One region of the Rothia sp. LK2492 genome, then DNA from elsewhere that is predicted to be linked to it. Evidence: riboswitches for the same ligand, from Rfam matches in the RefSeq annotation. Region 1 holds a riboswitch; each other region holds the start of a gene.
The links. Region 1 has a riboswitch for S-adenosylmethionine ahead of VVR27_RS03260 (bifunctional o-acetylhomoserine/o-acetylserine sulfhydrylase). Riboswitches for the same ligand answer to the same signal wherever they lie in the genome.
Positions count from the first base shown of each region.

Region 2: linked by a shared signal. The riboswitch ahead of VVR27_RS09815 (hypothetical protein) and the one ahead of VVR27_RS03260 (bifunctional o-acetylhomoserine/o-acetylserine sulfhydrylase) in region 1 are both predicted to bind S-adenosylmethionine.
Region 3: linked by a shared signal. The riboswitch ahead of VVR27_RS05825 (methylenetetrahydrofolate reductase) and the one ahead of VVR27_RS03260 (bifunctional o-acetylhomoserine/o-acetylserine sulfhydrylase) in region 1 are both predicted to bind S-adenosylmethionine.
Region 4: linked by a shared signal. The riboswitch ahead of VVR27_RS02540 (nuclease PIN) and the one ahead of VVR27_RS03260 (bifunctional o-acetylhomoserine/o-acetylserine sulfhydrylase) in region 1 are both predicted to bind S-adenosylmethionine.

Region 1 is NZ_JAYWLX010000002.1:238,089-245,845, reverse strand. It holds gene VVR27_RS03280 (glycine--tRNA ligase) at 1-1,056, opposite strand, end outside; gene VVR27_RS03275 (RNA-binding S4 domain-containing protein) at 1,195-1,416, shown strand; gene VVR27_RS03270 (alpha/beta hydrolase) at 1,413-2,099, opposite strand; gene VVR27_RS03265 (homoserine O-acetyltransferase) at 2,171-3,421, opposite strand; gene VVR27_RS03260 (bifunctional o-acetylhomoserine/o-acetylserine sulfhydrylase) at 3,440-4,783, opposite strand; SAM riboswitch class IV at 4,890-5,004, opposite strand; gene VVR27_RS03255 (S9 family peptidase) at 5,305-7,476, shown strand.
Region 2 is NZ_JAYWLX010000009.1:56,472-64,228, forward strand. It holds gene VVR27_RS09805 (thymidine kinase) at 193-810, shown strand; gene VVR27_RS09810 (hypothetical protein) at 937-1,677, shown strand; SAM riboswitch class IV at 1,791-1,908, shown strand; gene VVR27_RS09815 (hypothetical protein) at 1,925-2,350, shown strand; gene VVR27_RS09820 (hypothetical protein) at 2,455-3,219, opposite strand; gene VVR27_RS09825 (DUF262 domain-containing protein) at 3,216-4,349, opposite strand; gene VVR27_RS09830 (NADP-dependent isocitrate dehydrogenase) at 4,428-6,647, opposite strand; gene VVR27_RS09835 (TIGR00730 family Rossman fold protein) at 6,830-7,757, shown strand, end outside.
Region 3 is NZ_JAYWLX010000004.1:58,575-66,331, reverse strand. It holds gene VVR27_RS05855 (sugar phosphate isomerase/epimerase family protein) at 1-297, shown strand, start outside; gene VVR27_RS05850 (DUF308 domain-containing protein) at 561-1,514, shown strand; gene VVR27_RS05845 (aldo/keto reductase) at 1,608-2,594, opposite strand; gene VVR27_RS05840 (trypsin-like serine protease) at 2,715-3,002, opposite strand; partial or broken gene VVR27_RS05835 (trypsin-like peptidase domain-containing protein) at 3,042-3,269, opposite strand; gene VVR27_RS05830 (hypothetical protein) at 3,358-3,693, shown strand; SAM riboswitch class I at 3,702-3,792, shown strand; gene VVR27_RS05825 (methylenetetrahydrofolate reductase) at 3,897-4,808, shown strand; gene metE (5-methyltetrahydropteroyltriglutamate--homocysteine S-methyltransferase) at 4,846-7,176, shown strand; gene VVR27_RS05815 (MDR family MFS transporter) at 7,270-7,757, opposite strand, start outside.
Region 4 is NZ_JAYWLX010000002.1:75,237-82,993, forward strand. It holds gene VVR27_RS02530 (MFS transporter) at 1-371, opposite strand, end outside; gene VVR27_RS02535 (SNF2-related protein) at 382-4,104, opposite strand; SAM riboswitch class IV at 4,344-4,471, shown strand; gene VVR27_RS02540 (nuclease PIN) at 4,507-4,707, shown strand; gene VVR27_RS02545 (plasmid stabilization protein) at 4,704-5,144, shown strand; gene VVR27_RS02550 (SDR family NAD(P)-dependent oxidoreductase) at 5,161-5,934, opposite strand; gene VVR27_RS02555 (DUF6350 family protein) at 6,036-7,688, shown strand; gene VVR27_RS02560 (hypothetical protein) at 7,697-7,757, opposite strand, start outside.

The sequences.
Region 1 (7,757 bases):
ATCCACGCCACCCTTAGTGTTGGGTGCTTCATCCTCGACATAAGCATCCACCAGGAAGGCCATCATCGCGCGGGTCAAACCGAAGGAAGGCTCGATGACGTAGGGAACGTAGCGTTCGCCGGTGCCCTGGTCAAAGTATTCGAGCTTGGCATTGGAGTGCTCGTTGTGCACGCCCAGGTCATAGTTGGTGCGGTTAGCAACGCCCATCAGCTCGCCCCATTCGCCGCCCTGGAAACCGAAGCGGTATTCAAGGTCCATGGTGCCAGCTGAGTAGTGGGCGCGGTCGTCGTCGGGGACGTCAAACTTGCGCATATTATCGGGGTTGATACCCAGGTCAATGAACCAGTTCCAGCAGTCTTCAATCCACTGGTCGTAGTACTTGGGTGCATCGTCGGGGTGCACAAAGTACTCGATTTCCATCTGTTCGAACTCGCGGGTACGGAAGATGAAGTTACCGGGGGTGATTTCGTTGCGGAAAGCCTTTCCGATTTGACCGATGCCGAAAGGCGGGCGCTTGCGGGAGGCAGTTACCACGTTGTTGAAGTTCACGAAGATACCCTGAGCGGTCTCGGGGCGCATAAAGTGCAGACCCTCTTCATTATCCACCGGGCCTAAGAAGGTCTTCATGAGACCTGAGAAGTTCTGCGGTTCGGTCCACTGGCCCTTATTGCCGCACTTAGGGCAGACGATATCGTCCATTCCGTTTTCAGGTGCGCGGCCCTTCTTGGCTTCAAAGGCTTCAATCAGGTGGTCCTGGCGGTGGCGTGAGTGGCAGGAGAGGCACTCCACCAGGGGGTCGGTGAAGGTTGCTACGTGTCCGGAAGCCTCCCACACTGCCTTAGGCAGGATAATGGAGGAATCCAGACCCACCATGTCTTCGCGTCCGCGGACAAAGGTCTGCCACCACTGCTGACGGATGTTCTCTTTGAGCTCTGCGCCCAGGGGGCCGTAGTCCCAGGCTGAGCGGGAACCGCCGTAGATTTCACCTGCCTGGAAGACGAACCCGCGGCGCTTCGCGAGTGAGATGACGTTATCGAGCGTGGACTTCGCTGCCATGTGTTGGATACTCCTATGAGCCTGCGCCACCGGTTGTGGCGTGCTTGGATTTGCAAAAAATGCACGCTCATCTGTGGAGGCGTGCACCTACCAGCCTACCGCACACACCGGGGCATATGGGGCGGTAAAGTATGGGGTATGAGCAACATTGAACCTGTTTTTATTCGTGACGAGATGATCCGTCTAGGTCAGTTCTTGAAACTGGCTAACCTGGTAGAAAATGGCACCCACGCCCGCGATGTCATTCAGGATGGCCTGGTCAAGGTCAACGATGAAATCTGTGAACAGCGCGGCAAACAGCTCCATCCCGGGGATGTCGTGGAACTCAATGGTATGGCAGTGCAGGTAGAAAGGGACTAACCCAGCACCTTTTCACTCAAATAAGCCGAAATATGAGTCAACTCCTGAGCAGCGATGCCGTGGGCTAAGCCGGGGTAAAGCTCTTGCTCCACCCGGGTATACTTCCCCACCCACTGCTGGGTGAATTCAATCTTCTCAGCGGTGATGACTGGGTCTGAGTCTCCCCTCCCCCAGAAAAGTTGTAGTTTCTGATCCCCGGTGAGCTCGGCGTCCCTAAAGTAATCAGAACCGCCATCTACTGCGTAGCCAGAAAGCCCTACCACGGCAGTAATAAGCTCGGGACGGCGGCGGGCCACGGATGTCGCCACGGCCATGCCCTGGGAGAAGCCCAGCAGGGTAACGCTCTTGTGGTCAGCAGCTAGGGGTTCTAGCCAGTCCAGTACATAGTCGGTCGTCAGCTCAATGGCTCGAAAGCCAACCGTTTCTAGCTGAGCATTCAGCGGCCACCACTGGTAGCCCATGGCTGCTTGGCCAACATAAGCGCTCTCAGCGTCCGCGGGAAGGGCATACCCTACCGGTTGAGGGGCACGTAGGGACGCGTAGGTTACCTTATCGGATGGAAGGTAAGGGATCAGCCCGGTAAGGTCTCGTTCGTGAGAACCATAACCGTGCAAGAGCACCACCAGGTGGGTGCCTGCCCGTGCTGGCTCGGCATTTGAAAAATCAACCAGGTACTGGGACATAAGTTTTCCTTTGGGCGGGGTGTTTTTTCCAACCTAACATAGCTTCCCCGGGCTTTTGCCGAGCATTATAGTTAGGCGACCACCCTCAAATATTTGCGTGGGTAGGCGCGGCCGGCTGAGCGAGTCTTCTGCCCGTCTGCAGCGTCCTGCGCCTCAAAGCTCTGCAGCAGAATGCGCTCCAGCTGGCGGTGCTCAATCAGAAAACCGTCATGTCCACAGGGTGAATGGATCACGGCGGGCTCCACCGGCTGCGGCAGGGAGGCAGCAATAATCTGGGTGTCGGATGGGAAGAAGAGGCGGTCCGAGTCAACGTAGGCAAGCGTCCATCGACAGGTGGAGAGAGCCAGCGCTTTCTCAAGATTGCCGCGACCACGTGCCACATCGTGGCTCAGTAGCGCCTCGTTGATCGCTAGGTAGGAGTTAGCGTCAAAACGCGCGGTCAACTTCTGCCCATGGTAATCCAGGTAGTTTTCCACCTGGTAGCGGCCGCGCTCACTGTACTTGGGGGCAAGCACCTCGTGGCCCGGCTGTTCGTCGCGCCCAAACCGGAAGTGTAGTTCAGCCGCCGAACGGTAGGTGGTGTGCGCGATACGTCGGGCAAGTGCCAGCCCGGTATCAGGAGCGGGGCCGCCGTAGTAATCGCCGCCGGCAAAGTTGGGGTCCTGGCGTATCGCTAGATTCTGCATGTGCCCCCAGGCAATTTGTTCTGCTGTAGCTGCCGAACCCGAAGCCAGCACAGCTACCGACCGCACCAGGGAGGGGTAAGTCACCGCCCATTCAATGGCACGCGCTCCACCCAGTGAGCCGCCCACCACGTGATGGAAAGACGTAATGCCCAGCTGATCAGCCAGTACCTTCTCGGCGTGGACGCTATCCCGAATGGTAACGGCTGGGAAGCGAGAGCCCCAGGGTTTGCCTTCAGAATCTACGGAAAGGGGTGAGGGGGAAGCCGGCCCTGTTGAGCCGTAGCACCCCCCCACCATATTGGGGGACACCACAAAGTACTTATCGGTATCGATGACTCGCCCTGGGCCCACAGCGGTAGGCCACCAACCACCTGCTTCAGCTGCCGCCCGCACTTCTGCCGGAGCATCCGAAGCCGCGCGACCGGCAGAAACGTGGGTGTCACCGGTCAGCGCGTGCAGAATCAACACCGCATTATCGCCGGCTTCATTGAGGGTCCCCCAGGTTTCATAGCCAATGACAACGTCGGGCAGAGTTTCACCGTTTTCGAGGGCTAGGTCGCCGATCTGGGCGTACTTAAGTACGCCGTCCACACGGGTGCCAGCAGCGGTATCAGTGGTCGAGGCTTTAATCGTCATCGATTTACCTTTCGTACTTTAGAGCGCGTTAAAGCCTAGTTCGAGGTCAGCCAAAATATCATCGATATGTTCAATACCCACCGAGAGGCGAATAAAGGCGGGATTGATGCCGATGGCGGCTAGCTCATCTGGCGTTGATTGGCTGTGCGTGGTGGACGCCGGGTGTACGACCAGGCTGCGCACGTCGCCAATGTTGACCAGGAGGGAGTGTAAGGACAGCGCATCTACAAATTTTTGGGCGGTGGGAGCATCCGCGTCTTTGAGAGTGAAGCCCAGGACTGCACCGGCGCCGCGGGGCAGGTATTTCTGAGACAGCCCGTAGTAGGGTGAACTTTCCAAACCCGAGTAAACCACCGATTCAACCGCGGGATGCTCAGATAAGAAGCGGGCAACTGCAGCAGCGTTCTGCACGTGTCGCTCCATGCGTAGTGACAGGGTCTCAAGCCCGATCGCTATGTTAAAGGCATTGGTCGGAGAAATTGATGCTCCCAAATCACGGAGCAGGGCCACGCGGGCTTTCAAAATGTAAGAGAGGTTGACGCCAAAGGCGCCGTCTTTGCCCAGGTCGTGGGCGTAGACCAGGCCGTGGTAGCTCTCATCGGGCTGATTAAAGATGGGGTATTTTTCGGGGTAAGCACCGTAGTCGAAGGTGCCGGCGTCCACGATGACACCACCCACAGAGGTTCCGTGGCCCCCTAGATATTTAGTCGCAGAGTGCACCACAACATCAGCACCGTGCTTGATGGGGTTCAGCAGATAAGGCGTTGCTACGGTGTTATCCACGATAAGGGGAACACCTACGCTGTGAGCTACATCTGCAATGGGTTCAATATCCAGCACGTCCCCGCGAGGGTTGGGCAGGGTCTCCCCAAAGAAAGCTTTGGTGTTAGGGCGGGCGGCAGCGCGCCAGCTTTCGGGGTCTGCGGGGTCATCAACGAAAGTGGTTTCAATGCCTAGATTCGCCAGGGTGTATTTGAAGAGGTTGTAGGTACCGCCGTAAAGAGAGGGCGAGGCAACGATGTGATCCCCTGCCCCGGCAATATTGAGAATCGAGAAAGTATTGGCTGCCTGACCAGATGCGAGCAACAGCGCTCCCACTCCGCCTTCTAGGGCCGCGATACGGTTTTCTACCGCTTCTTGGGTGGGGTTATTAATACGGGTATAGATGGGGCCCAGCTCAGAGAGAGCAAAACGGTTAGCTGCCTGCTGTGAATCCTTAAAGACAAAAGAGGTGGTCTGATAAATCGGCAAAGCGCGTGCCCCGGTGACCGGGTCAGGTTCTTGACCAGCGTGAATTTGCTGGGTCTCAAATTTCCAGCCGGCAGGCTTGCTGGGAGTGGGGATGTTCTGTGAGGTCGTCATGTTGGTAGCTCCAGTCTCTAGTGAGGAAAATATCTCGCAAGGTGGGGCCGCATGCCGTAACTCCCGGTCTACCGGAAGGTGATGCACCGAAGGAGATGGCACATCGGTCCCGCGCTTACACATACCCGTCTGGGATGTGTCAGGTCTTCACTCAGGGCACCCCACCGCAGGTGGAGGGTTGCCGGCCAGCTAGCTGAGGCTTAGTGCTGGCGCTCTTGACCTGTTGTTAGTCTTCCTTAGCGGGTTTCATGGCGTCAAGAAAAGACTGCAAGATGTCAGCATGTTTCATTTGTTGCAAAAATTACGCAGGTGTAACTCTTACCCTTACCCAGTTTGGATTAAGACCACGGACGGTCTAGGAGCGCGTTCAAGCTGCCCCTCTCGCAGGGTTCGCTAGCGCTCACTCGTCAATTCACCCCAGCCCCGACTAGCTTGGCCGCGCTCATCGTCCGCCCGCTCCTGCTCTTACGGGGAAACCTCTCTCCACTAGACTGGAGAAGAAACCATCAGAAAGGCATCTCATGACGCTCACCCCACCCCGTCCCCCACGCATCGCCAGCGAGCGCACTCATCATGGCGATACTTTCATTGATTACTACGAATGGATGCGTGATAAAGAGAGCGAAGAGGTGCTTGCCCATCTCACAGCAGAGAATGCATACACCGATGGGGTTACCGCTGACCAGCAGCCTCTGCGCGACGCTATTTTTGAAGAGATTAAAGGCCGCACTCAGCAAACGGATATGTCCGTTCCCTCCCGCAGGGGTGCCTGGTGGTATTTCAATCGGACGGTAGCCGGCGAGCAGTACCCCATTATGTGCCGGGTGCCTGCCCTAACAGAAGGCAGCGTTGTTGAGCGTTATACACCACCGCAGGTGGTGCCCGGTCAGCCGCTTGAGGGTGAAGAAGTGGTGCTGGACTGCAACGAGTTTGCGCGAGACCTACCTTTCTTCTCACTAGGCTCCTTCCAGGTTACTCGCGACGGACGACTGCTGACCTTTGGAGTCGATGACACCGGCGATGAGCGCTACACCCAGCACTTCAAAAACCTTGAAACCGGCCAGATGCTGGATGAAAAGATTGAAGATATCTTCGCCGGAGCTTTCTTTGCCTCGGGCGCTAACCACCTTATCTATGCTGTAGCCGATGATTCCTGGCGCCCCTATCAGATTCGTGCTCATCGAGTGGGAAGTAGCCCGGCTGATGACATTGCTCTCTATACCGAAGAGGATCAGGGCATGTGGCTGGGAGCGGGGATGTCGTCCTCCCGTACACACGTGGTGATGACCTCCGGTAACTCTGAGTACACTGAGACCCGCGTGGTCAATATTCATGAGTTAGGCGAGGTAGAGCCCACGCTGATTATTAGTAGGGAGCAAAGGGTTGAATACAGCACCGACATCATCGATGTCGATGGAAGGGCCTACCTGGTGCTCACCCATGACTTTGATGCGCCCAACTCAGAAATCGTCATAGCACCTCTCCCCGAAGCCTATGTACCTTTTGAGCGTCTGCGGGCTGATTGGGTGGCTCTTATGCCGCACCGCGACGATGTACGCATCGAGAGCGTTAGCTTCTCGCGCAACCACCTTGCGGTCATGGCGCGAGAGAACACCACGGTTAAGGTCTTTGTTGCACCCCGCAGCTCACTGTCACATCAGCTCGCTGTAGGCGACCCCCGCGGTATCGAGTTCACTCAGCCCGGCGGCTTTAGTGAGGAGCTCTACACTTCCTCCTGTTCAGGGATGAACATTATGTCCCCGGTGATTCGCCTCAACTACACCTCCTTCCTCACGCCCAGCAGTGTCTATGACTACTTCCCTGATACCGATGAGCTGGTGCTACGCCGGGAAACGCCGGTTCTGGGCTACGAGCGTGATCAGTACACCGCTTATCGCATGTGGGCGCCAGCTGCCGACGGCGCCATGATTCCTCTTTCTGTCATGCACCTAGCTGATGTGGATAAGACACAACCGCACCCCGTGATTCAGTACGGTTATGGCTCCTATGAAGCTTCAATGGATCCTTACTTCTCCGTAGCCCGCCTGAGCGTCCTCGACCGCGGTGCCGTATTTGTGATTGCTCATATCCGCGGTGGTGGCGAGATGGGCCGGTCCTGGTACACCGAAGGCAAGAAACTAGCCAAGAAGAACACTTTCACAGATTTCATTGATTCCACCGACTTTCTCGCCTCACTCCCCTGGGTGGACGAACAACGGATAGGTATTATGGGTGGTTCTGCCGGCGGTCTGCTCATGGGGGCCGTACTAAATATGGCGCCGCAGAAGTACAAAGCCTGCCTAGCCCAGGTTCCCTTCGTGGACGCCCTTACTACCATTCTCGACCCAGAGCTTCCGCTCTCTGCTTTGGAATGGGAAGAATGGGGTAACCCCATCGAGAACCGTGAAGTTTACGACTATATGAAGTCTTACAGCCCTTACGAAAACATCCGAGCTACTGCCTACCCGGCGATAGCCGCAGTCACCTCCCTTAATGACACACGTGTGTTGTATGTTGAGCCTGCAAAATGGGTAGCTAAACTGCGTGAAATTATATCTTCAGACTCACCGGTTCCCCTACTCAAGACAGAAATGGACGGCGGGCATGGTGGAGGCTCAGGGCGGTACACGGCCTGGCGCGACATTGCCTGGGATTACGCGTTTTTGTTATCTCATCTGTCCGATAAAAAATAGATACATTTAAAATATTCGGGCATAAAAAGTATTGAGTGCTTTCTCAGCAGCAGGGGCTATCAACAACCAACGCTTATATCCCCTGCTCTTTTTATTTCACTCAATCACTCCTGTCTCTATATTGTGAATAGGACACCATAATTTCCGCACTATGACCCCTGTGGTAGGTCATTTCAGGATGAGCAGTGCGGAAAATTATCCTGAAAGCATCGGGGGTTACAGGTTCCCTAGTACCTGTCTCCTGAGAAGTGTGCCCCCCCCCTTAGCACACCCCGGTAGTG
Region 2 (7,757 bases), on a different contig from region 1:
TCTCGAGACTCGCGCGGGGCGCTCGCCTCGATTCATGCCAGCCCCGAGCCAGCCGGCTGCAAGCACGTCTACTCCGCCACCGCTGCGCCAGCATGGCTTACCTTTCGCTCGCGAGGGGGAGCAGCCATGCTGGTGTTTTTGTTTGCGGGTAGACTGGTGCCGTTTGATTTTTCTGGTGAAGGGGTAGCGCACGTGGCTAAGCTGTATTTCCGTTTTGGGGCGATGAACTCGGGCAAGTCTACGGCCCTGCTGCAGGCTGCCTATAACTACGAGGAGCGGGGCCAGCGCGTCCTGCTGGCTAAGCCCCGCGTGGATACCAAGGGTGATGCCCTCATTGTTTCTCGCCTGGGCGTGACCCGCCATGCTGACTTCCTCATTGGCCCTGAGGACTCAGCGAAGGATCTCTTTCATGCCGCTGCTGAAGTAGCTGAAGACCCTGACCGGATGCACTGGCACCTGCCCGTCTCCTGTCTGCTAGTGGACGAGGCACAGTTCCTGACCTCAGAACAGATTGATGACCTGATGCGCATTGCCGTGCTGGAGGATATCCCAGTGCTTGCCTACGGTATCCGCACCGATTTTCGTACTCACGCCTTCCCCGGTTCTGCCCGCCTGCTTGAAATCGCCCACACCCTTGAAGAATTGAAGACCATTTGCCGGTGCGGACGTAAAGCACTCTTTAACGGGCGGACGCTTGATGGTAAGTTCATTTTCGACGGCGACCAGGTGGCCATCGACGGCGTGCACGTGGGCTACGAGTCCCTGTGTGCTACCTGCTACCTAGAAGAATCTGGCGGTGCGCTGAGCTAAGGGCGGAGCTGGTTTTCTACGGCGCGTAGAAGAAATATTTCGATTACTGGCCGGTAGCTACTCCAATATAGTGACCTGGGTCTACTCTGAAAGGGTATTTACTCCTTTCAGGTGAAAGAGGCAGACATGTCTTCCCCCACTTCTCGTTTCCTGTCCGTACCTACCGCCGCGCTGCTAGCTTTGACCGTCCTGGTCGGTTGCGGTTCAAACAGCGATGAGCCAGTGACTGCTGAGAGCAGTGCATCGTCGGCAAGCTCTGCTGCGGCTACTACCGCTACTGAGACTTCGGCGGCTTCTGAAACTTCGTCCGCCGCGGCGGTGCAGGCGGAGCTGCCTGAGGGCTACAAACTGATTTCCGCACCTAATAATGGCCAGTCCTTTGGCGTGCCCGAGGGCTGGCTGGAGGTGGATAGTCAGGCTATGGCTAATGATGCCGAGATTCAGGCATACTTGGAGCAGGCTGGTTCTGAGACCGGTATGAACGCTGAGATGCTAAAGCAACAGATGGCTCAGCTTGATGTGATGGCTATGTCTGCGACTCGTGATGCAGCTGGTTTTGCTGAGAACGTCAACGTTTTGGCGGAGCCGGTTTCTGCATCGGTGGCGCCTTCTGCTGAGGAAGCTAAGGCGATGGTTGAGGAGGTTAACGGTACAGCCGGTACATTTGCTGAGGTTCAGACGTCTCTGGGCGAAGGTGTCACTCAGGCGTACACTGCTGAGGTTGCTGGGGTAGATGTCGGAGGTGTTTACATCATTGTGCCGGCAGGCACTGGTGACGGTTACAGCATTATCACCGTTTCAGCTTCGGACACCGCTAAGGCACAGGAAGTTGCTGACAACATCGTAAAGTCACTGCAGAAGAACTAAGTTATTTGGCAGACGAGGGGCTGCCCTTCACCTACCAGCGGTAGGGGAGGGCGGCCCCTTTGTAATAGAGCTTATTGTGTGAACTGATAAAACTCTGTTGAAGTTGCTACCACGATTCAGAAGCCCAACGCTAAGCCCTTTGACTTGTTGGCTGGCAACCGCCTTTCGCAGACGGTGCCTTCAAAGGAAAATCGGTCACCAGGCTCAGACGGTCCAGTGAAAGTAGCGACTATTTTAGGAGGCCCTCATGAGTCAGCTTTCTTTTTCTTCTTCTAATGCCGATGCAGAAACAAGCAAGGACACTGTTGGTACCCGCTGTATTCTTCACACTGCTGGTCACGGAATTGTGCCTGCTGTTGATATCAACGCTTCAAATAAGTTGTGGGAGAAAGCCACAGTGCTTGAGCAGCGCGGCACCCGGTTGAAACTACAGACGGCAGACGGCGCGGCCTATTTCTGGCACCACGATCCGCAGCGTATAGCTTATCTCTGTGCACCTGAGGGTGGCGATAACCAGGACATCGAATCTGATGAGAAAGCGGCTGCGCCGGTATTGCTATTTAGTTCCAGCCATAAACTCTTGGGTAGGCGTATCGAAGGAAGTTTTCCTCAGGCGCATCTTTCGGATGAACCGTTGGATGCCTGTGAATTAGCTCCTATGCTAATTAGCTAGAAAGGTATCTTTATATAAATAATTAGGTAAGCCAATATAATGGCTTACCTAATTATTATCTTGGATAGAAATTAATTTTATATGCAGTTAAATTCTATGAGTGATTATTTAATAATTTTACGAAAATGGAGCTGTGTGTGGAATCGTATAAAATCAGCCTCGAATGGGTTGCTTATAAGATTATAATTCCCATTGATGTCACAGATTCTATTTAACCCTGAAGCATAAAGGTTGAGGGCGTACGGGATTTCAAAAGAATGCCAAACAATTAGTGCTAATAATTCTTCAGAGAAACTGATTCCAGAATTGCCATGAGAAATTGAGTTTCTCAAGTCAACTTGAAATTTAATAACATCAGGATTTAGTGATGTATTATTAATTAAGGATGTGTAATCTTCAGAACATTTAGATGAGATGTAGGTTAGGCACTCTTTGATTCGAGAATTGGATGGATTGGCACCGTAAGGTATCGTTGACTTAATGGCATCCGACCAAGCTGTTTTAATTTTACCGTGATCTTCACTTTTAAATCCTTTTGAATTATTGGACTTCTCAACAAATTCTTCTATGTCTTCAAAATTTGGAAACTCTTTTTTTAGACGGGTTATAGAGCAATCGCGTAGGGCAGACTCCACATTGGAGGAAGCTTGTACAATTATATTCTGCTGCATTTTTGATGTCATCCATGATTCAAGTGACATGGGTCTAACATTTTCTTTAGCTTTAATCCATTGAGGATAAAATCTAATAGACTCAATTAAGGCATCCCAAGTTACAACAGAATTTGATATGTTATCTAGTCGGATAGGGGAATATGTATCAACCAGTTTTTGCAAAACTTCAACAAGCGAAAATTCTGAAGGTATCATTCGCCAAATACCTCTATTGCAGCTCTCATTCTTTGGCTGATAAAGAATTTATCTGAACCATTTCGGCTGACTGCTTGCCAATCAAGTTCATCTGAAAAAATGTGTAATCTTGACAGCAGTTCTTCTGCTCCAATTTCAGATTTCTCGATACGTTTCATGAGTCCTACATACAGAGAGTCTACATATGAGATACTATGTTCTCGCGCCCATCCTTTATCGAGGTAAGCTTGGCGAATAAGAGATGTTACTCTGAGGAATAGCTGTTTGGCGTTTTCTAATTCATGACTGGGGTTATCTGCATAGCGATGTTTCTCATAAAAGTCATTAATGAACTCCTTCATTGGAGCTGAATAGTTTTCCCAATTAAAGTACAAGGCTAATATTCTAGAAATTATTTCGTGATCATGTGCATTGACGTCATACTTTCCGTATAGATGTCTCCAATCTGAGGTGTTATTGATTTCCTCAATAAATCCTACAATTCTGCCCGCAAATGTAGCTATTCTAATTTGATGTGGGGTAAGTTTTGTTCCGCCAGAGTTGATTCTTTCAAAAATCTGATAGATTGTACTTAAATCACCGGGCTCAGGGACTGTTCGAACTATTGTTGTTGTAATACCAGTGTTTCTAAATTTCCTTTGTTGTTCAGATGATAGGTCTTCGTAAGACTTACCGGAAAATTCATCTGAAACATATTTTAAAACAAAAGGAGAATTTACGGTTTCGCCGTTATCTTGATTTCTCCTTTGGATCCTTCCTTCCTTAAAGAACCTCAATGTAGTAAGGCGCTGTTGACCGTCAAGGACAAGTAATCTATTATCGCTTTGCTCGACCAAAAATATCCCAGGAACTGGAAAGCCCACCAGAATAGATTCAATGAACCTGTCCATTTGTTGCTTTTTCCAGACAAATTCCCTTTGAAAGCCCTCTGTTTCAAGTTCTTCAGTGTTGCTTCTGAACTGTGGTACAACTAGGTCACCGTCTTGGAGCCTGCGAATTAATCCGTCGATATCATACACCTGAGTCGCATATCTGACAGATTCTAGTTCTTTATCAATATTTTCATTAATAAATTCTTCATCGGTTATCTCGTCTGTTTGGAAATTATTGAACTGTAGTTGGTTTTCCATATATATTTTTCCTTTTTCTGGAGGGAGAGGCGCATCAGCAAAATAATGCTGATGCGCCTTAACAATGAATTCGTTATTTTATGTCAGTGTTTCAAGAATGCCGTTGAACATCGCACTCGGACGCATCACGGCTTCGGCCAGTTCGTCGGAGGGCTTGTAGTAACCGCCCAGGTCCACGGGCTTACCCTGAACCTCCAGCAGCTCAGCCACAATAACCTCTTCCTTCTCACCCAGACCCTCAGCTAGCGGTGCGAAAGCCTCAGCCAGCTCTGCGTCCTCGGTCTGAGCAGCTAGCTCCTCAGCCCAGAACTTAGTCAGGTAGAAATGCGAACCGCGGTTATCGATCTCGCCCACCTTGCGTGACGGTGACTTGTTCTCGTTCAAGAAAGTGCCGGTCGCAGCATCCAAAGTGTTCGCCAGAACCTGCGCACGCGCATTGCCGGTGGTCTTTGCCAGATGCTCGAAAGAAGCCGCCAGTGCCAGGAATTCACCCAGTGAATCCCAACGCAGGTGATTTTCTTCCACCAGCTGCTGAACGTGCTTGGGCGCAGAACCGCCAGCGCCAGTCTCAAACAGACCGCCACCGTTGATCAGCGGAACAATGGAGAGCATTTTCGCGCTGGTGCCTAGTTCGAGGATGGGGAAGAGATCGGTCAGGTAGTCACGCAGAACGTTACCGGTCACCGAGATGGTGTCCTCACCTTTGCGGATGCGGTCAATGGAGAACTGGGTGGCAGCCTCGGGTGCCAGGATGCGGATGTCCAGGCCCTCGGTGTCGTGGTCACCCAGGTACTTGTTGACCTTAGCAATCAGATTTGCATCGTGAGCGCGCTTCTCGTCCAGCCAGAAAACGGCGGGAGTCTGAGAATCGCGGGCACGGGAGACAGCCAGCTTGACCCAGTCCTGCACGGGAATGTCCTTGGTCTGGCAGGCGCGCCAAATGTCGCCAGCCTTCACATCATGTTCAATGAGCACATCGCCGTTGGACGCAACAATCTGCACCTTACCGGCTGCATCTAGCTGGAAGGTCTTATCGTGTGAGCCGTACTCCTCAGCCTTCTGAGCCATCAAACCAACGTTGGGCACGGTGCCCATGGTGACGGGGTCAAAGGCGCCGTTCTTACGGCAGTCGTCAATAACGGTCTGGTAAACACCGGAGTAGCAGGAATCCGGCAGCACCGCCAGGGTGTCGGCCTGCTGGCCTTCCTTGCCCCACATCTGACCGGAGGTGCGGATCATTGCGGGCATGGAAGCGTCCACAATGACATCTGAGGGGACGTGCAGGTTGGTGATGCCCTTATCTGAGTTGACGTACGCCAGCTCGGGGCCTTCTGCCAGGCCCTTCTCAATGAGGTCGCGGACGTCCTGCTGGATGTCGGCGGGTAGGGTTTCGATACCGCTGATGATCGCTGCCAGACCGTTGTTGCCGTTGAGGCCGGCCTCCTCCAGTTGCTTACCGTACTTCTCAAAGAGCTCAGAGAAGTAGGCGCGTACCACCCGGCCAAAGAGGATGGGGTCAGAAACCTTCATCATGGTTGCCTTGAGGTGCACGGAGAAGAGCACGCCCTCAGCCTTGGCGCGGACGATCTGCTCAGCCAGGAAGGCATCCAGCTTGGCGACGTCCATAAAAGTGCCGTCAATGATTTCGCCATCCAAAACGGGCAGAGATTCCTTGAGAACGGTCACGGTGCCGTCTTCTGCCACGTGCTGAATCTTCAGAGTGTCATCACCAGAGATCACCACTGACTTTTCGTTGCTGAAGAAGTCGTTCTGACCCATGGTGGCCACGTTGGTCTTGGAGTCTGCGCTCCACGCACCCATGGAGTGAGGGTTCTTGCGCGCGTAGTTCTTGACCGATAGGGGAGCGCGGCGGTCAGAGTTACCCTCACGCAGCACAGGGTTAACGGCTGAACCCTTGACGCGGTCGTAGCGAGCGCGGACGTCCTTCTGCTCTTCGGTCTCAGCTTCATCAGGGTAGTCGGGGATGCCGTAACCCTGAGCCTGAAGCTCAGCAATAGCTGCCTTGAGCTGGGGCACGGACGCCGAGATGTTGGGTAGCTTGATGATATTAGCTTCGGGGGTCTTAGCGAGTTCGCCCAGTTCGGTTAGCGCATCTGCAACCTGCTGGTCAGCGGGCAGAATGTCGCTAAACTGTGCCAAAATGCGGCCGGCCAGCGAAATGTCGCGGGTCTCAACCTCAATACCGGCGGTAGCAGCGAAAGCCTCAACGATGGGTTTGAACGAGTAGGTGGCCAGCAGCGGCGCTTCGTCGGTGTGGGTGTAGATAATCTTTGCCATAGGGTGGTCTCCCTTGATCAGTTTTTAGGCAGGTACTGTTACTCAGAATACTATCTTGTGCCAACCCTCACATAATTTTACGAAGCGAGAAGTCTACGTGTTGAGAAGAGCTGAATTAGCTCTGCCGCAGGGCGCTTGTGGGGTGAGCTGGCTTGGCTCTTCTGGCCGGTACTCTAGAAAGCATGTCTGTTATCCGTGTTTCAGCAGTAGTTTTTGTGAGTGACGATATGGAGGTGCTGACCGTGCGCAAACGGGGCACCACCGGTTTTATGTTGCCCGGCGGCAAACCCGAACCGGGGGAAAGCTTCGAAGAGACAGCCGTACGCGAAGTCTATGAGGAGTTGGGGCTAAGGATTTCTGTTCCCGGCCTGCAAGAGATCGGCGTCTTTACCCAGCCTGCCCTCAATGAACCCGGAATGATGGTCGAAGCTCATGTCTATCTGGCGCCCATCGTTGATACCAGCTGGGGTAAGGTGCGCCCGCAGGCTGAAATTGAGCAGATCCGCTGGGTTCACCCCGTTGCAGGTAACCTAAAACACCAGGCACCGCTCAACACCGAGGCGGTCTTTCCTGCCCTGGTCGAGCAGTTTGAGGACTTCGATGTGCAGAAATCGCTGACCGTCTTTATGGGCTCGTCTCTGGGGAATAGCCCTGTCTTCTCGGTTGAAGCAAACCGGCTGGGGTTTGAAGCTGCCCAGCGCGGCGTCAGGTTGGTGTACGGAGGTGCGCAGATTGGGCTGATGGGGCAGATGGCAGATGCTGCTCTCTCTGCGGGAGGCGACGTGCTAGGTGTTATTCCCGAATTCATGGTTCCTCTAGAAAAAGCGCATCAGAACCTCACCGAGCTAGTGGTCGTGGAAACCATGCACGAGCGCAAGGCTCGTATGGCAGAGGAGGGGGATGCTTTCGTTGCTTTGCCCGGTGGCCCCGGAACCCTTGAAGAATTTTTTGAAACTTGGACCTGGTACTACCTCAACCAGCATAATAAGCCTCTCTATCTGCTGAATGTGGGCGGTTACTGGAACCCGCTGATTGAGGCGCTCAAATCGATGGCGGACGCTGGCTTTGTGGATAGCCGCTATTTTGAGGGTTTAACGGTGGTGCAGGATG
Region 3 (7,757 bases), on a different contig from region 1:
GGTGTTCTGGACGAGCGCTTCCGCCGCCTCTCCCCCGAAGAGAACCGCGTCAATCTTGGGGGCGACGAATGGGTCAACGAGTGGCCCCAGGATTCCGCCTGGGACTTCGTGGCAGTGGGCGTTGGACACGATGCAGCCTACTGGGCAGAGTTCATGAAGGCTCTTTACGAGGTAGATGAGAACATGTGGGTCAACATCGAACATGAGGACACCTCTATGGGCCCCATCGAAGGTCTGAAATACGCTACACGTACTTTATTAGAGGCCGCCGACATCGCTGGCATCAAGGTCACCTAGTACCGTCGAATTATGCAATCCAACCCCTCCCTGCTCACAAGAGCAAGGGGGGGGTTCTACCCATCGGAGAGCCTCAACAGCGCTACGCTGCGCGGGAACGCCCAGAGCTGCCCCTAAGCCAACCGTCGCCCATCCATAGACCTGAGATATTCTAACGCTCCTTTTCTTATATGGGAGCGTACCGGTGAACCGCCGCACAGATGCGCGCCGCGATTCCCAGGTAATGTTCAGACTTATTGAATGTGAGCTGTAATATATCCTGTATGACTGAGAATGGTAACACTCCCACCCCTGAAAATAATCCCCCCAACGCCCAAAGCTACGGTTCTTACGGTTCCCAAAGTGGCACCTCGCAGAACGGCGGGGCTTACCAGCAGCCCTACGGCGCTCCTACCTACGGCACATCCGCAGGTGACCCCCAGCAACCCGGCGGTAAAAAGCCCAAGAATATTGTTGGCATCGTTGCCCTGGCACTTTCTGCCCTTGGTTTTGTGCTGGGCCTCTTCCCCGTGACAGCCCTCTTCGGCTGGCTTCTACTCTTTGCCGGTTTCGTAACAGGTATTGTGGGCCTTTTCCAAAAGTTGAAGGAAAAGATCACCTCAATTATCGCTATCGCACTTTCAGTAGTGGGCACCATTGCCTCAATCATTGCAATTCTTGTTTTCGCGGCAAACACCATTGCAAATGACCCCGAGTTTGAACAGATGATACAGGACGCCCAGACCTCCGTATCTGCTGCAACAACCCCCAGCGCATCAGCAGCCGCCGAAGAGACCTCAGCGGCTGATTCTAATGAGCAGAGTGCGGCTTCACTTGACGGCGTGCTCAAGTTTGGGGAAACCGCTGAATACAATGATGGCGTTAAAGTAACCGTCTCAGAGCCCCGCACCGATTACACCCCCGGCGATACCGCTGCCGGTAATGATAATGATGCACTCAAGAACTATGTAGTGTTTGCCGTGACCATTGAAAATGGTTCACAGGAGACCTACGATCCTGTCATGTTCCTGGCTAGCGGCAACTCAGCAGGACTTGAGGCTAACCAGATTTTTGACAGCGCACAGAACTTGGGTAGTACTCCTTCAACAAAGCTCCTCCCCGGTGACAAGGTAACCTTCGATATGGCTTTCGCAGTGGCAGATGTTAATGACATCACTCTCGAAATCAGTACAGATTTTGAGCGCGACGAGATTCTCTTCACTACCAAAGACATCTAAACTCCTTTTAGCCTCTTTATAGAAGCTCAGCCAAAAGCCTGCCCCATTATTTGGGGGCAGGCTTTTTGGGTTATACCGGCAAGCGGGCAAAGCTTAGAAGGGTGCGATTTTGGGCGGCGCGGGGAAGATGGCGTCCAGTTGAGCCAAATCGTCCTCGCTGAAGCGAGTAGCTATGGCGGCAGCGTTGGTGCGCACCTGGTCAATGGTGGTAGCACCAGCAATGACCGATGACACCGGGCGTTGCTGGGCCAGCCAAGAGAAAGCAACCTGCACCTCGGTCAGTCCGCGCTCGGCGGCAAACTCCGAGAAGGCACGCATCTGATCCCAGTCTGTCGAGTCCAGCAATTCGGGCTTGATGCGGGTCAGTCGCCCTTCAACAGCCTCCTTACCGGGGTTATATTTACCGGTCAGCAGACCGTTAGCCAGGGGGAAGTAGGGTAGGACGCCCAGGCCAAACTCGCGGGCAGCGGGCAGTACTTCTAGTTCAGCGCGGCGGTCCAGCAGGTTGTAATGGTTCTCTGCGGCGATGTAGCGAGTGCCTAATTGCCTGCCGATATATTCCGCTTGGGCTATCTGCCAACCGGAGTGATTGGAGCTGCCAATATAGCGCACTTTGCCCTGCTCAATCAGAGTGGCAAGTGCTCCCAGGGTTTCTTCCACGGGCGTGACGGGGTCGGGGGTGTGGTGGAAGTAGAGGTCAATATAGTCAGTGCCCAAGCGGCCCAAGGACGCTTCGATAGCGCGCATGATGTAACGTCGGGAACCTCTCACCCCGTGGTCAGTACCGTTGGCGCCATCCATATCCATGCCAAATTTAGAAACAATCACGATTTTGTCCCGGTCAATGCCGGTGTCTTTGAGCGCCTGACCGAACATGGTTTCAGATACCCCAGGCCGAGCCCCGTAAATATCGGCAACATCAAAGAGAGTGATGCCCTGCTCCACGGCGGCTGCCAGCACATCGTTGGTGCCGGTCTGAGTTTCGGTGGCGGTTTTGCTTCTACCCAAGTTGTTACAGCCCAGGCCAACGGTCGATACGGTCAGGCCGCTACGGCCTACTTGGCGATATTCAATGCTCATACCTCTACCCTAGGTATAAGCCTTCAATCTTACAAAACCCGGTGGTACTCAGGGAAAAAGTCCCTGAGTACCACCTCGTAGAAAGTTAAGAACAACAGATTAGAGGGTATGAAGTAGGGCCTAGTTTATGGTGGCAAACTCCCCAGTATCAGCAACTCCCAGAGCGTTTACTCCTGCGGTATGTTGAATCCAGCTTGCAGCCTGACTCAGCAAAGCATAGTTAGATTGAGCGTTGATATTACCGCCTGGGGAAAGATCACCGGTGGAGCATACAGCTACAATTCGGCCATTAATCACCAAAGGTCCACCCGAGTCCCCTCGGTTTGCTGCACCAGAGACACCCCGCAGTTGAGCTGCGGGACCACCATAGGTATCAATTGAAGGACCCTCTACCTGCACTGTTGCCATACGTAGGCTAGTCGTAGGTTGGTCATAGGCCCCCAGCCCTTAACCAACGATAGTTCCAGTATCACCAGTGCGTGGACTGTAGCTAACATCCAACCTAGGGTAGCTTGGAAGAGAAACTGGTCGGTCTAGTTGAACCAAGGCAATATCTCCACTGTGAGCCGCATAGACTCTACTGGCCCTGACGGCTGTACCGGGGTTGAGCTGGTCATTGGAGTGATAGACCTGCATGTTGGAGGCACCATCGATGCAGTGTTTTGCTGTCAGGACCCATTGTGCGTTGAGTTATTCACCGGTACAACCGCTGATTCCATTGCTGCCGGTCACATTGAACCGAAGCTGGACAGCCCAAGGGCTCGTGGCTACTGAACCACCAATAATATTCGGAGTCGCACCAGAATTCGTATCTGTACGCGTTTCAGCCGTAGCCACTGCTACGGAGCTGAAGGAAATTGCACATGTCGCGGCGAGCACGGTGCAGAACTTTCTAATCGAAACCATGATTATAAAACCTTTCAAGAAAAGTAAGAAAAAAGCTCCACTCTCACTCAAAGAAACCGGTGCGACCTTTACATACCATCGCAATAAAGCCCGAAATATTACTGTCATGTGTCTCAACACACCCGACACAAAGTCAAAAAGCTGCACAGAGCGGCGGTTTCTTGCCAGCGCCCTGCCTGCGCTTTTAGTGTAGAACCATCAAACCTATCCAGAGCGACCGAGAGACCTAGCTCGATGACGTCGCAGCAACCACCCCTGACGGGAAAGGTGCTCCTGCTAGGACCGATAGAGTGCATCACCAGCGGTCCACCCACCGCACTGTGTGGCGCCCTCCCGCCACCAATGGGAGCGGCTACCGCATTCTTTCGGGTCCACCCAACGACCTGTAAGGAAACCATGAGTACCTATACACCGGCGCTCTCCTACGAACTCTTCCCACCGCGAAGTTCTGCCAGTTGCGAGAATCTGCTGACGACCATCGACCAGCTGGCGCCCACCAACCCCGACTATGTGTCGGTGACCTACTCCGGCGACCGGGCTCGTAAGCAGAAAACCCTGGCCCTGCTAGACCATCTGGTCCACGAAACCCAGCTCACTCCCCTGGCTCACCTCACCTGTGTGGGGCACACCGCCGAGGAGCTGGAAGCTGCTGTTCGCTGTATTCTGGCGATCGGCGTCCGCGGATTTTTAGCCCTGCGCGGCGACCTGCCACCGGGCAGCACGCAGGCCCCCGATATCCCCTTTGCCCGGTCCCTGGTTGACCTCATTCGCCAAGTTGAGACCCAGGATTTTGCCCACCTAGCAGCAGGACGCGTGGCGGTGGGGGTAGCTGCTTACCCCTCTCGGCACCCGGAGTCCAGCTCGGAACTGCAGGATATTGAAATTCTGCTCTCCAAGGAGCGGGCGGGGGCTGACTTCGCTATCACCCAGGTTTTCTTTGAGGCGACCCGCTACGAATCCCTGGTGCAGCGGGCCCGAACCGCGGGGGTAACCCTACCCCTGATTCCGGGCATCATGCCGGTCACCAGCCTGCGCAGGCTCACCACGCTCTGCTCACTAGCGGGCCTGCCCGTGCCCCAGCAGCTGGCCTACGACCTTGAAACCGCGAGCGGGGATGCCCAACGGCACCGTATCGGGGTGGAGTTCGGCGTCCGCCTGCTCCAAGAATCCCTCGACGCCGGTGCCCCCGGCATCCACTTCTACACCTTCAATGAACACGCAGCGGTGCTGGACGTTCTCGAGCAGGTCAACCTGCCCCGCTACAGCACCCGCTTTGAAAACCCCCTGGCCGAACTGACCTACGCCTAAAAATATCGGCCCAAAGACCTTATAGAAAGACACCACCATGACCACTGTTTTCCCCACCGCAACCATCACCGGCTACCCCCGTATCGGCGCCCGCCGCGAACTCAAGCGCGCTGTTGAAGCCTACTGGGCGGGTAAGTCCAACCAGAACGAACTGAAGCAGACCGCCCAGAAGATTCAGCAGGACGCCTACCGCACCCTTACCGAACGCGGCCTGACCGACGACTACGCTATTCCCGCGGACTTCTCCTTCTACGACCAGGTACTCGATACCACCCGCCTCTTCACCGCCCTGCCCGCCCGTTTCGAGTCGGTACGCGACGACCGCGGCCTGATCGACCTGGACGGCTACTTCGCCCTGGCTCGCGGCACCGAGCACCTGCCCCCGCTGGAGCTGACCAAGTGGTTCGACACCAACTACCACTACCTGGTGCCAGAAATCGGCCCGACCACCGGCTTTACCCTTAACACTGAAGCCCTCGATGACCTGCTGGCAGCCGCGGAGGCGGCGGGGACGTCCGCCCGCCCCAGCATCACCGGCCCCCTCACCTACCTGCTCCTGGCAAAAGCTGAGGACGGCTCCCCCGCCGACTTCGCGCCCCTCGACCGTCTAGCAGACCTGTTGCCCCTCTACCGAGAACTGCTCGCCCACCTGGCCGGCCGCGGTGTGCGCTGGATTCAGTTCAACGAGCCCGCCCTGGGTGCTGACCAGGCTGTGAGTGAAGCCGAGCTGGCGCAGCTCATTGAGAAGACCTACGGGGAGTTCACCCAGCTCTCTGACCGCCCCTCCCTGCTGGTCACCAGCCCCTACGGCAACCTGACCGGTCTATTGGAACCCCTGGCTACCTCGGGCGTAGAGGCCCTGCATCTTGACCTGGTATCTACCGGTTACGATCAGGACGCCCTCGCCCGCCTCTTCGGCGGCAATTCGGCTCCCCTGCTGGTGGCAGGTGTAGTGAACGGCCGCAATATCTGGCGCAACGACCTGGCAGCCTCCCTCCACACCCTACAGGCAGTGGGAGCGGCGTCCGTCTCGACCTCGACCTCCCTGCAGCACGTGCCCTACGACCTTGACCTGGAAACCGGGCTCGACCAGAAGCTCACCAGCTGGCTGGCCTTTGCCCACCAGAAAGTCAGCGAAGTTGCCCTGCTCGCTCGAGGGCTCGCCGAAGGACCAGAGGCTATCGCCACCGAGGTTGAGCAGGCCAAGGCAGCGCTGGCAGCGCGCGCCCAGTCCAGCGGAGTCAACGACCCCTGCATCCGCGAGCGCACCCTCTCCATTACCCCCGAGAACTACGAGCGTCCGTCCGCTCGGGTGCGTCAGCAGGCCCAGGAGGACCTGAATCTGCCCCTGCTGCCGACCACCACCATCGGGTCTTTCCCGCAGACCGGTCATATTCGCTCCCTGCGTGCGGACTACCGCAAGGGTGCGCTGACCAGGGAAGAGCTCGATACCCACCTGCGGGAGGAGATTCGCTGTGTGATTGACTTCCAGGAGCGCCTGGGGCTGGATGTGCTGGTACACGGTGAAGCTGAGCGTAACGACATGGTGCAGTATTTTGCGGAGAACTTCGACGGGTTCGCGCCGACCGAGCACGGCTGGGTGCAGTCCTACGGCTCGCGCTGTACCCGCCCCTCGATTCTGTGGGGCGATGTGAAGCGTAGCGGTGCGGGTACTCGCGGTGAGGCTTTTACGGTGCCGTGGATTAGCTTCGCGCAGCGGCAGACCGATAAGCCGGTCAAGGGTATGCTCACCGGCCCGGTGACGATTCTGGCCTGGTCGTTTGTGCGTGATGACCAGCCTTTGGCGGCGACCGCTACGCAGGTTGCGTTGGCCCTGGCCGATGAGATTGCCGACCTTGAGGCAGCAGGAACCCGCATTATTCAGGTGGATGAGCCCGCCCTGCGCGAGCTGCTCCCCCTGCGTGTCGAAGACCAGGCAGCCTACCTTGACTGGTCGGTGGGTGCCTTCCGACTGGCGACCTCGCAGGTTGCCGACTCCACCCAGATCCACACCCACCTGTGCTACTCGGAGTTCAACGAGATTTTTGGGGCAATCGATGCCCTGAACGCCGATGTCACCTCGATTGAGGCAGCCCGCTCCCGTCTGGAGCTGCTGGCCGATGTGCCTGAGAGTTTCGACCGCGGCATTGGCCCCGGCGTGTGGGATATCCACTCCCCGCGTGTGCCCCAGGTCGATGAGATCGAGAAGCTGCTGGCTACTGCCCTGGAGCATATCCCCGCCCGTCAGCTCTGGGTTAACCCCGACTGCGGCCTAAAGACCCGTGCCTACAAGGAAACCAAGGCTTCTATCGAGTCTCTGGTTGCCGCTACCGAGGCTGTACGAGCCAGCCTCACCGTAGCGGTCTAGGGGTAAGCAAAAGGACGCCGCCCCCGCCCTACCTGCCACCTGGCGGGAGGGTGGGTGGCGGCGTCCTTGCATCCGTGAAGCGCAGATGCGGCCTTAGTGGACTATAGGGGCGCTTCCTGCGGCCTGCTTTCCGGCGGGCAGAAGCAGGGCTACCACGATAGAAGTCAGCGACATAAAGGCTGCTACCAGGAAGGCCAGGTGCACACCGGCCATGTAGGCGTCAGTTCCGGTTCCACCGTGCGCTGCTGCTCCTACACCCATGAGCGCCACAAAGACCGCTGTTGATGCGGCGCCAGAGACCTGCTGGAAGGTGGTCATAGCGGAGGAACCAAAGGCGGTCAGCTCACCGGATAAGGAACCCAGCCCCAGGCCCATCATGGGGGTGTTGATGAAAGGCAGGGAGAAGGTCATGAGCATATAAGTGGCAATGATGTACCACTGCGGGGTGGTCTGAGAGAAGGTGCTCATCAGCCAGATAGAACCAGCCAAGAGAACGGCGCCGGGCAGAACTAGAGCTCGTGCACCGAAGCGGTCAGACATGCGTCCTACCAAGGGGCTGAGCACCGCCATGAGTACGCCGC
Region 4 (7,757 bases), 160 kb from region 1:
ATGGGTTGTAACAGAGACTCACAGGCAATGAGCGCATAGAGAACCCATACCTGCTCCAGCGCCAGCCAGGCCTGCAGAGCGACCAGCATTGCCAGCACCCACATACCGATAGAAGCGGTCAGAGCCACCTTACGTCGGTCATAGCGATCGGCAATGACACCACCGTAGAGCCCGCCGATAATCATGGAAGGCAAAGCAACCAGCCCAGTTAGCCCGACTGCTGCCGGTGAGCCTGTGAGCGCATAGATTTCCAGGGCAATGGCAACCGCTGTGATCTGGTAGCCGACGGTCGAGAACATGCCACCGAGCCAAATCCGCCGGAATTCCGGTGAGGTTTTGAGCGGGGCGGTATCCATAAAGAGCTTGGGCATGAGCTTTAGTCTAGCTAGTGGTCTGTTGCCTGTCAGTAGAATCTTCCGACGCTGACGTGAGCAGGTCGCGCACCTGGGTTGCGGTGAGTTGACCGCTAAAGAACTGACCCTCGTCTACTACAGCATCGAAGAGTGCTGCCTTGGTGTCCTTGAGTTCCATGACTTTCTCTTCAATGGTTCCCGCAGAGACCAGCCGGTAGACCATGACGTTCTTAGTCTGCCCGATGCGGTGCACACGGTCTACCGCCTGCTGTTCAGCGGCAGGGTTCCACCAGGGGTCCATGATGAAACAGTAGTCCGCGCTGGTCAGGTTCAGACCAAAGCCACCTGCCTTGAGGGAAATCAGGAAGATTGGGGCAGAGCCCTGCTCAAAGGCCTCCAAAATTTCCCCGCGGTTGCGAGTGGAACCGTCCAGGTAGAGGTAGGGGATGCCCATATCAGCCAACCGTTCAGCGATCTTTTTCAGGTAGCTGGTGAACTGGCTAAAAATCAGGGCACGGTGCCCGTCGTGAATAATCTCGGGCAAGTTCTCCTGCAGGTAGTCCAACTTGGAGGATTCCACTGCCCCGTACTTTTCAGCATCAATCAGGGATGCATCCAGAGCAAGACGGCGCAGGGTGGTCAGGGACTGGAAGATGGTAAAACGGTTCTTATCCATGTCCTCCAGCAGACCCAGAATCTTTTGGCGCTCGCGCTGCAGGTGAGTGTCGTAGGCCTTGCGGTGGGCAGGGGCCAGAGGGACGTCCACGCGCACATCGGTCTTCTCGGGCAGGTCAGCTGCCACCAGTTCTTTGGTGCGGCGTTTCATGAGCGGACGCACACGGCGGCGGAGTCTGCCCAGCGCCTTGGTCTCCTCCCCGGATTCGATGGGCGTGGCGTAGGTGTCCTTGAAGGCGCGGGCTGAGGGGAAGAGGCCGGGGGCTGAAATAGAGAACATGGACCATAGTTCCATGAGGTTGTTCTCCATGGGCGTGCCGGTGACCGCGATTTTGACGCGGGCAGGGAGGTCGCGGGCTGCTTTGTGGGCTTTGGTCTTGGCGTTCTTCACGAACTGGGCCTCGTCCAAGATGAGCCCGTTCCACTCCGCGTCCGCACCGATATTAAAGTAGCTGTCCTCGTCCAGACGGAAGAGGGCGTAGCTGGTAACCACAACGTCAGCACCGGCAGTGGTGTCGGTCAGCCGCTGCTTGGACTTTCGGGTAGATTCTTCTATGCCCACCACCTTCAGGCTGGGGGCGAAGCGGTGGATTTCCCGCACCCAGTTGGGCACCACAGAGGTCGGCGCAACCACCAGGAAGGGTGGGAAGCTCGCCTGAGTCTCATCGGCGTCCTGTGTAGCTTTTTCTGCCTGCTCGGCTTCCCACACTGACTTGGCCTGTAAAAAGAGGGCGATGGTCTGCATCGTTTTACCCAGACCCATATCATCGGCGAGCACACCACCCAGATACTGTTCCCAGAGAAAGGCAAGCCACTGGTAGCCCTCTACCTGGTAGGGGCGCAACTCGGCAGCAAGGGCAGTGGGTACCTCTGCGGGGGAGTGGTGGTCAAGATCTAGCAGAGCGGCGACCTGCTCGTCCCAGGTAGTAACGGTCTGGGTTTCAGCCGCTAACTCTTCGAGCTCTTCCCAGAGACCTACCTGGTGGCGGCTGATTTCTAGAGGCCCGCTCTTATCGGAAAGCTCCCGCGCTTCACGTAGCAACTCCTGTAATTTCATGAACTCCGGGCGGTCTAAGGCAAAGTATTCGCCGTTGCCCAGTAATAGGTGGGTCTGGCCCTTAGCGAGGGCTGCCAGCACATCGGCGAAAGCAACGTGCCACTCGCCGGCCTTGATAGCGATGCCCAGACCGAACCAGTCACGGCGGCGGGTATCATCTACGGTGACTACGATTTCGGGGGCTTCATCCAGTTCACGGAACTCCGGTACCTGACCCAGTAGTTCCACCTGAACCCCGTCGATATCCCGGTAGGCGGGTAGATAGGTTTCTAGCAGGGTGCGGGTAGACCAACCTTCAAAACGATTCTTGCCAAAAGGAACACCGGGGCGTACTCGCTTCACTTCTTTCAGCACCCGATGCTCATAGGCAGTATCTCGAATATCTGCCCTGTCCTCACCGGGGTAGCCCAGAGCGTCTAGGGTAATGACCTCATCATCGGTGCCTACCGGATGAGCCGGGTAGTCCCAGTGCCAGCGGGTGGCCGCCTCAAATCCCTGGCTACCGGGGGTGAACTCCACGGTTAAGACCAGTTGTGGTGAGCGGACGGCGGGTAGCTGCACTTTTTCGTCGGCGGTAAAGAGGGGAAGGGACCGGGTGAGCTGGGGGTAGAAATCGCTAAAAAAGGTGGGCACATCGGCGGCAGGTACGGTGACTGATTCACCGGACACCAGAGCTTCGGCCACCGGTTCCAGCGGCTCTGCCAGCGGAATCAAAACCAGCTGGGCCTCAGCGTCGAGCCAGGAGGGGCGGTGGTTCTCACCGTCTACCGAGCTGCCTTTACTGGGCACCGCTACTTCATCGACGTGAGCTAGGGCAGAGGGCAGAGCGGACTCCCAACGGGCAGCGGTGGCAGCGTCCACATAATGTTTTTGGGCAGCCCCACTCAGTGCAATAAAACCGCGGCGGGTGACGCCTAGTTTGTGGGTAAGGTTGGCCGGCAGGGTGTAGCCACCCCAGCGCAGAATGGGGGTAAGGCGCAGCGCATCGCTGCTACTGCCGCGTTCAGGTACTGTTTCAAGGCTGAGCTCTACCGCAGGCTCGTCAGCTACCGCTAAACCTGCCTCTTGTCCGTCGAGCAGGATAGGCAAATTCAACTCATCTGCGGACCGCAAGAGCTGCCAGAGCAGAGAGGAATCAACGTTTGAAATGGATGCCCACTCGCGGTGTGAGGAATAGATGGACTGAGAACCGCGAATGACCGCATAGAATTCGGTAAACCAGCTGGCATGCTCGGGGAGTAAGCCCGTGCCGGACGCCCCGGCTGCTGTGCCAGAGAATTTCTCCCAGGTCAGCCCACCCTTAATCCACTTGCCGCGGGCACCCATCATGACCGGGCGGACCTCCAAACTAATCTTGGGGGCACCGTTATTTTTGCTCCAGCCGTACTTACCCGGCACCACCAGCCGTAAATCCAGGGCGCCGGAGACCCCGTGCGTCCTGCTATCAAAGCTCGGCCGGCTAGAGAGAGAATAGGCAAGAGACCTGCGCCAGGCAGGTAACTTGGGCGCTGTCCCATGAGCAGGCGGCACCGTTTCGGTGGGGTCACCAGCCGGGAGCGCCAGCTCGGCTTCCCTCTGAGCCATCTGCTGCCGCAAGTCCGCCACCAGCTTTTGCTTGTCCTCCACCGGGAGAGAAGTTACCTCGTTTTCAGCAGCAGACCGCCAGGTTGAAGAGCTAGCAGTCAGCGCTTTCTTTGCCTTAGCAGACCGGTCAATGGCGGTCAGCATCAGAGCCACCGCATGCTTGCAGTTATGGGACACCGGGCAAGAGCAATACGAGGTGAAAGATGATGACCCGGCCAGCACCTCAGCCGGAAAGATCACGGTCGTCTCATAAGGCGTTGAACCGCTACCAGCCACCTGACCCGTCAGCGTCCGGGCACCCTCATCGTAGGTGTAGCGCACCACCATACCATCGCGCATATACCGCTGACCGCGCGTATAGGCCCCGTGACCCACTTGCCGAATCAAGGCAGGGGCAGTCACGGGAATCTCGGGGAAAGCAGAAGCGGATGACACAGTAACCTCGGTGCGAAATCTAATAAACCGGGGCAAATTCAAAAGCGGCTAATCGTTGAAGCTCCACTTAGTGGGCGGAAACGAGCGCATTCGACTTCTGAATGAACCTAGTCTTCTAGCTTATCGCAGAAGCAAAGGGTGCAGCTGGTGGACAGGTAGCTATCGGTCTTGATTTGCTCAACCAAATGGTGAGAAACCTGTTTACAGGCTGGGCCGGTGTAGGTTACAGTTTTAACCAGCTTCAAGAGTTTCAACTGCTAAGCTCCGACTTTAGTTGAACGCCAACCCCATGTTCACGGGTGGCTCGGATGACGAAGCGGTCTGCATCGCGCATATCGGCGCTGTTTGGTGTAGACAAGAGCACGTTATGAAAGGAACGCGCACCTTACGCGCAAAGGCACCATGTCAAATGCTCGCCCCCACATCTCTGTCCAGAAGAATATCTCTGCTGCATCTGTACCTGCCCGCGGTGGTTTTACCGCGATGAGTATTCAGGACTACACTCGTATTTCGAACGAGCGTAGCGAGTTCCTGAATTTTTTGCTGGCTCCTAACCCGAGCGGCATCCCTGCTACTGAATACGGTGTTCTGAAAGCTGCATGAGCCAGGTAGGTCTTCTTCTTGATTCGGACGTCCTTGCCGAAATCCGCAAGGTAAACCCGCACCCCACTGTGGTGGCATTTTTGCGCCGCAGCTCCTACCGCACCCTCTACATTTCGGTGCTGAGCCTTGGTGAGCTAAAGGGTCTCTACCCCTACCCCGAGACAGACCGCTGGTTGGCTGAGCTCACCGACCGCTTTAACGATCACGTGCTGGACGTGGACGCCCGAGTCTCCCTGGAATGGGCCGGACGGCACGCCGAACCTAAGTTACACGCGGTGGGCTCAGCGGCGTCCACCCCATTGCCAACCGCTGCTCTGGAAGGTCTGATGAGCGCCACAGCGGCGGTACATGAGCTTGAAATTATCTCATCTAAGGCGGAGGTCTACCGCAGCTGGGGCGTGCCCGCTTCAAATCCCTGGCTCGAAGGCGCCTCATGACATCCCTGCTGTTCCTCTAGTAGTTGCGTGTGCGCGCAATCAGCTTGGCCACCGCTGCCCGGGGCAGAATCTTGGTGAGGCTCACCGCAACTTTGTAGGGTACTGAGGGCACGCAGAGCGCTTTGCCCCGGTGACTAGCAGCAGTGGCATCCGCTACTACCCTCTGCGGGGTCAACCAGAGAAAACCAGGTAGAGAAGGGGCTGCTTGCCCCATGGCATCGTGGAATTCTGAGCGGGTGAGACCCGGGCAGACGGCTGTGACGGTGATGCCGCGCGGCGCGTACTGTAGGTTGGCTGACTCTGAGATAGAGACTAAAAACCTTTTGACCGCTGAGTAGGTGCCGCCGGGGGTGAAGGCTGCCACCGAGGCGACGTTAATGATGCGCCCCCTGCCCCTGGGCAGCATGGTAGTGATAGCGGTGTGCATGAGCAGCAACGGAACTTTAGCGAGAACATCCACCTGGGCAAGGTGCTGCTGGGCAGTGGCAGCGTCGAAAGAGCTGCCTAAACCGAAGCCTGCATTGTTGACCAGAATTTCCACCGGAGCTTCATCCTGCTGTAAACGGGCTACCAGGCGCTCTAAATCATCGGGATTGAGCAGGTCAGCGGGAAGCACCTCAACGGTGACACCGCACTCCGCCCGCAGGTTTTCAGCCAGCTCTTGCAGCGGGCCAACCCTGCGAGCTGTCAGTACCAAATGGTAACCGGCGGCGGCGTACTGGCGCGCAAATTCGGCGCCGATGCCAGCTGAGGCACCAGTAATCAGAACGTAGGATGGGTCAATGCTCATAGGTGCACTTTACCTAACATGCTCAACATCATTCGGGGAACTTGCTGTAAAGGCGCCGAGCGCTTGGGTATCAGCAAACGAAACATGACATGATAAAAGCGATGAAAACACCAGCCCGCCCCCCGCGTTCTTTACCCATGCCCCTGTGGTTGCAGGGTGCCGTTGAGCTTGCCCTCGTTGCAGCGCTGAGTTACCTGGCCGTTGTCTTTTTGTTGGCAGCTGTTTGGTATACCAACGGTTTTGATAACAGCACCTTTGCCGGTGCTACCTCGGTAGCCGGCCATACTTGGTTGCTGGTGCACGGTGTTCCACTGGCTATGGACATCCCAACGCAGGGTGCATTCTCGGCGATTTCGGGCACGATGAGTCTTATGCCTCTGGGGCTGACACTGATACCTTTAGCGCTCTGTTACCGTTCGGGTAGGCGTTTGGCGAGGGCCTCCTATGAGGGGCAATTCTGGCAGCCACTACTGGGCGGTATGGGTGCTTACGCGCTGGTTAGCGTAGCTATTAGTGCGCTTTCAACCGGCGACTACTTTGCCACCTCGCCGGTTTTTGCGGCGCTTATTCCCCTGTGGGTAGTGGCGCTGGGTGTCCTAGCCGGTGGTTACGCGGAGTCAGGCTCCTTGGCTGCCATGATTGGTGTGAATGCTGCCGACTGGGTTAAGAAATTTAGCCAGTATTCCCGCTGGGCTGGCTCTTACATTTGGGCAGCGGTACGTGCTGCTCTGGTGAGTGTGCTGGCGCTGGGAGCTGGCGGGGCCCTGCTGTTGGCGCTCACTGTTTTCTGGCACTGGGATGATGTTATCGCCCTCTACCAGACCCTGCGTGCTGGGGCTGTGGGCGGTACTGCTCTGACTCTGTTGCAGCTGGGTCTCATCCCTAATTTTGTTATATACGCCATGGCGTGGAGCTCCGGGGCTGGCTTTGCTCTGGGCACCGGTACATCGATTGATTTGACCGGCACCGACGCTGGTGTGATGCCCGCCCTTCCCATTTTGGGGGCTCTGCCGCACGCGTCCTACCCACTGGGGCTGTTGGCGCTGGTAGTGCCGGTAGCTGCCGGTGCGGTGGGAGGCTGGTGGTTCTTCCGTGAAGGTGAAAATCACCTGGATGAGTGGTTTGCCCTCAAAATTCGTTTCCGTTGGTATTCTTGGCCGCTCTCTACCCTCTGTCTAGCGATCTTTAGCATGGTTCCTACCTTTACGGTTACAGCTCTGCTGGGCTGGATTGCCAACGGTTCTTTGGGCCTGGGGCGCTTTACCGAGATTGGCCCCAACCCCCTGGTGTTTGGGCTGTATGCTGCGGTGCTACTGGCCGCTGGCATCATGCTGGGTCTGGGACTAGCCCACGTGATGGTGCGTGATACCACCGGTGAGCTTGACCGATTCGCAGAGGATGCCGCCAACCCCAAGACTCGTTTTAAGCGCAAGCGCCGGGGTCAGAAGGTAGCAAGTATTGAGGCTGAGACTCCTGAGACTAACGGGGAAGAAGCCACCGGTTCAGTACGAGCTGAAACGGGAGAAAAAACCACTGATGATGCCGCAGAACTAGACTCGGCAGCTGACGCGGTGCCTGAGGCTGAAAGCGTCAGCAGTGAGATTGAGACGGACGCTGAAGAAACTTCGGCTCCCTTACTGCCTGAGGAAGAGGCCGCTGACACGGTAGCTGGTACAGATACCGAGCCTGCCGAAGAGCCTAAGAAAACCTTCCGGCCGGTCATACGCCGCCCTAAGTCCCGGCGTCGGAGCTAGCTCTTAGGCTAGTTGCCGCCCATAATCTGACTGAAAATACCGTCACTCATTTGTTCGGTGCACTGATTG